One region of the Cellvibrio sp. KY-YJ-3 genome, then DNA from elsewhere that is predicted to be linked to it. Evidence: predicted binding sites of a transcription regulator. Region 1 holds the regulator's gene; the other holds the start of a gene.
What was found. The regulator FliA, encoded in region 1, starts transcription of late flagellar genes. The targets are predictions, from matches to a motif close to TAAAGTTATNNNNNNNNCGGCCGATANCC.

Region 1 (2,412 bases):
GAATATCAGACTTGGCAATCTTGGGCGGCTCTTTGGTTAGGTCGGCATCCACATTGAAATTGACAATTGCATTGTGCAAACCGCGTGTCAGGCGCCCTACCGATTGAAAAATATGGCGATCACGCGATTGGGTAATGGTTTGTATCAAGAGCGATGCTTCTTCAATCTCATTGCCCTGCAGTTTTTCCGCAAGCAATTTGGCGCACTCTCTCAATTCGACAACAAACTCACTGTTGAACGATGTTTGGGTTTCAGATGCCATGGCAGAGCCTTATTTATTATTTAATCGACGGTGATTAACCGACCCGATCAAAGATCTTTTCAATTTTTTCCTTCAGCGCCTGCGCTGTAAATGGCTTAACGACATAGCCGTTTACGCCAGCTTGAGCCGCCTCAATAATCTGATCGCGCTTAGCTTCTGCGGTCACCATTAATACTGGCAAGGTGCGCAACTTTTCGTCTGCACGTACCGCTTTGAGCAGATCGATACCGGTCATGCCCGGCATATTCCAGTCAGTGACCAGGAACTGGAAATCGCCATTTTTGAGCATCGGCAATGCCGTTACGCCATCGTCTGCTTCGTGGGTATTGGAAAACCCCAAATCCCGCAGCAAGTTTTTGATGATCCGCCGCATTGTTGAAAAGTCATCAACAATCAGGATTTTCATGTTCTTATCCAACGCAACCTCCAATTACCCAGAAGGGAATTTTATTAATTCATAGTCTAGTAGGAGTTAAAGCTTCGGCCAGTGGCGGCGCGTAAATCTTCAACTTTTACTGCAAATCATAGCGCAAATTGTTGTATTTACAGACTAATTTGCGATTCTGCTGGCAACGGCGAGCAAACCACACTGCCCTTGGTTGTTTTTCACCCAGTTTACGCGGGCTGCCAACCACCAAGGCGGTGGCGCAAACGCGCGGCTGCCTGGCTGTGAATCTGACTAACCCGGGATTCACTAACACCAAGCACCAAGCCAATTTCTTTGAGATTTAATTCCTGATCGTAATAGAGGGCGAGCACCATGCGCTCACGTTCGGGAAGCAAGGCAATCGCCTCGGCCAAGGCTTTTTTTAACCCATCCCGCTGAACCCCTTCAAACGGGCTAACAAAAGCACTGCTGTGTTCGGACGCGTCGATATTGCTGTCTTCTTCACCGAAGGTTTCTTCGTAACTGAATAACCGGCTACCGTTGGAGTCTTGCAGCATTTCAAAATATTCTTCCAGCGATACCTCTAGTTCAGCAGCGACCTCGGCGTCGGTCGCATCGCGCCCGGTACGCGCCTCGACGGCGGCAACGGCACGCGCAACACGGCGCGCATTGCGGTGCACTGAGCGGGGCACCCAATCGCCACGACGCATTTCATCAACAATTGCTCCGCGAATGCGAATACCGGCATAGGTTTCAAAACTGGCACCGCGGGATGCATCGTATTTTTGTGATGCTTCGATCAAGCCAATCATGCCCGCTTGAATCAGATCATCTACCTGCACGGACGCAGGCATACGCATCATCATGTGGTAAGCGATGCGCTTTACCAGCGGAGCAAAGTCTTCAACATTGATTTGCGCATCGAGCAAGGTCTTTTTATCGTACATGGCTAAACCATTGACTGCGGCCATCGAACACCTTTTGTTTAGCAAAAACTGCCGTGATTATTGGCAACCCTGCCTCACTTTCTCGTGAGTAGCGATTCATAACGCTAGTCACACACCAATGTCTATGCAACTGCGTATGCGGATATTGCTAACGCGCATTCGCGGCCTGCAACAAGCGCTCGACAAAAAACTCCAGGCGCCCGGTGGGAGAATATGGCAGCGGCCATTTATCGACTGCTTGGGCCAACGCACGTATTGCCACTGCCGCCTTGGAGCCAGGGGCAAACTCCAACAAGGCTTTTTGTTTTTGCACGGCTTTACGCACATTTTCGTCAAAGGGAATTTGGCCTACAAACTGGAGTGTGACATCCAGAAAGCGCTCACAAACGGTATTGAGTTTGTTGAACATATTCATGCCTTCCTGTTGGGTGCGCGTCATATTGGCGACCACACGGAAGCGCTGCATTCCATATTCTTTGTTTAATAATTTGATAAGGGCGTAGGAATCGGTGATGGAAGAAGGTTCATCGCACACGACAATAATGACTTCGTTGGCGGCGCGCACAAAACTAACCACGGTATCCGAGATACCCGCGGCCGTGTCTATCACCAAAATATCCACTTGATCGGAAAGTTCATTGAAGGCATTGATAAGCCCCACATGCTCGGCGCTGCTCAACTCCGCCATACGCTGTACACCCGAGGATGCTGGAACAATTTTTACACCGGCGGGGCCAGTGACCAACACATCGCTGAGCGAATGAGTGCCGGCGAGAACATCCGCAAGGGTATGGGTGGCGCGAATGCCGAGCAAT
Region 2 (2,412 bases), 110 kb from region 1:
CCGCGCGGAACCCGGTGCTGTCGTCTTCATATATTTTGAGAGTGCCATCCAGTTCGGTACGAATACCTAAATTTGACAGTGTACTGAACCCCTCACCGATTCCAGGAACCGCATTCGTTAATACATTGCGGATACTTTGCATCAAATTTTTAGCGAGAGGATCACTTTTTAAACTGCCAAAATCATCCAATTCAGCATCAAAACCGACAAGTACATCAACTTCAGCCTTGAAGGTATTGTATGCCTGAACAAAATCACGGATGGTTTGTTCGGCGACCGATTTGTCTTCAGAGATGACCAAACTAATGGTTTCAGTGGCTGAGCTGGTGAACAAATCAAACTCCAAACCATCGATGACATCTTTCACCTGGTTGGATTCGCGGCTTACCAATAACCCATTTACACGAATTTGTGCATCCAGCCCCTCTTGTTGCTGAGTCAGGTTTTTAGTGGTCTCGTTAAAGTTAAATGCGGCAAGCCCAACGGCAGCCGGATCTTCTGTTGCAACAACTTCGATTTCGTTTTTAGCACCAGTACTGGCAGTCATCAACAGCCTGTAAGAACCGCCATCACTAACAATACTTGCCGATACACCAATATCGGCAGCGTTGATCGCATCACGCAGACCAGTCAGCGAGTTATTGGAATCATCAATGGTGATGGTTCCACCGGTTTTGGTGGAATCCACGGTGAATGCGGTGTTTCCTGCATTCCAATCCCCCAAACGAATGGTCAAAGTGCCTTTGCCAACCGGACTCGTCATAGCCGCAAAACTGGCAGAGCTGAGGGATTGAGCCTGAGCAACTTGCTCGACTTTTAACTGATAGCTACCCGCCACAGCCTTTGAATCCAGCTTGGTAATGCCAATCAAACTGGTATCTGGAACGGACAGGGCTTTGGCATTAAATGTATCGGCGCTACCAAGCGCGGCGGCAGCGGTTTCCAGCTTCGCAAGCGAGCTGCGCAACAGGCCATAATCTGAAATTTGTGTTTGCAGAAGTGTCTTTTGACTGGTCAAGCGCTGTGCCTGAACCATCTTGTTCGCTTCGGTAAGCTGGTCAGCAAGCTTATTACTATCGATACCAGAGCCAGACCCTAACGCACTGACAATGCTAGAACCTATTGATCCGTTGTTGTTTGTCGTACTGGATGTACTGGTCACCATAGATACCTCCACACCAAAAAATTACCGCTTCGCATAGGTTAGCGGCAATGAATGGGTAAACTTTAGCCGGTTTTGCCGCTATTTATCAAAAAACCTGATTTTTAATAACAAAGCATAAAACAGGCCAGCACGAACAATAGGCCCATTAAATCAATCGTTATAAATGGGCAAAGTGATATAAAAAGTAGTGCCTTTTCCTACCTCGGACACATAGTCAATTGTACCACCCATACGATCAACCAACGCCTTGGTAATACTCAACCCAAGGCCTGAGCCATCCCGCTTACGGGTATCCGATGAATCCACCTGGGCAAAACGGGTAAATACACGCTGATGGAAAGACGCAGGTATTCCCTGCCCCTTATCAATTACCTCAATGTGAATGCGATGCGCTTCTTTGGTCATGCGGATCTGCACAGGATTATGCTGATAAGAAAATTTGATCGCATTGGAAATCAGGTTGGACATGACCTGCAAAAAACGATCACCATCTAATTTTGCTTTGAGCCCTATTAAGGATTCATCGGGCAGATCGAGCTGCAAATGCACAGCGTAACGCTCCGCATAAGCAAGATGTTGCTCCACAGCCTGCTTTAAGAGTGGATACACCTCATGCACATCAATGGTTAAATTGGCACTACCAAATTCCAGTTTATCGATATCCAGAATGTCATTAACCAAACGCGACAGGCGATCCGCATTGGTTGCCGCAATAGACAAGAGCTGTGCCAGCTTTTCATCCAAAACACCAACACCACCATTCAGCGCCACGCTCAATGCACCTTTGATAGACGTTAATGGAGTGCGCAATTCATGGCTGACGGTGGAGATAAATTCTGCTTTAAGTTGTTCAACCTTTTTACGCTCGGTGACATCGTGAATGATAAAAGTAAAAAATAATCGCTCTTTAATATCCACCGGGCTAATACTGAGTTCAACATTCAGACTCACTCCGTCACTGCGCCGCGCAACACGCTCTTTTTCGCCTTCCACAGCTGAAGAAAAAAGCGCAGCACCCGACAAATCAGACAGAGAGGGGATTAAATCTGCGATCTGTAATTGCTCAAGGTTTTCTAACGAATAGTTAAACAGTATCGCAGCAGCCGGGTTGGCCTTTTCAATTACACCACTGCTGTCCACTACTAAAATTGCTTCAGCGGCACTTTCCAAAATAGCGGCGAGTTCTTGCGTGCGCTGCTCAACGAGATTGTGAATATGTTGGGTACGCCCTGATATCAGCAACAAAA

Region 2: fliD (flagellar filament capping protein FliD) is a predicted target of FliA. The motif match lies at 1,202-1,230, and genes of this name have one in related genera.

The regions. Positions count from the first base shown of each region.
Region 1 covers NZ_CP031727.1:2,962,242-2,964,653, reverse strand. The annotation lists gene D0B88_RS12505 (protein phosphatase CheZ) at 1-262, opposite strand, end outside; gene cheY (chemotaxis response regulator CheY) at 297-680, opposite strand; gene D0B88_RS12495 (RNA polymerase sigma factor FliA) at 878-1,621, opposite strand; gene D0B88_RS12490 (MinD/ParA family protein) at 1,746-2,412, opposite strand, start outside.
Region 2 covers NZ_CP031727.1:3,073,604-3,076,015, reverse strand. The annotation lists gene fliD (flagellar filament capping protein FliD) at 1-1,165, opposite strand, end outside; gene D0B88_RS12975 (CHASE domain-containing protein) at 1,316-2,412, opposite strand, start outside.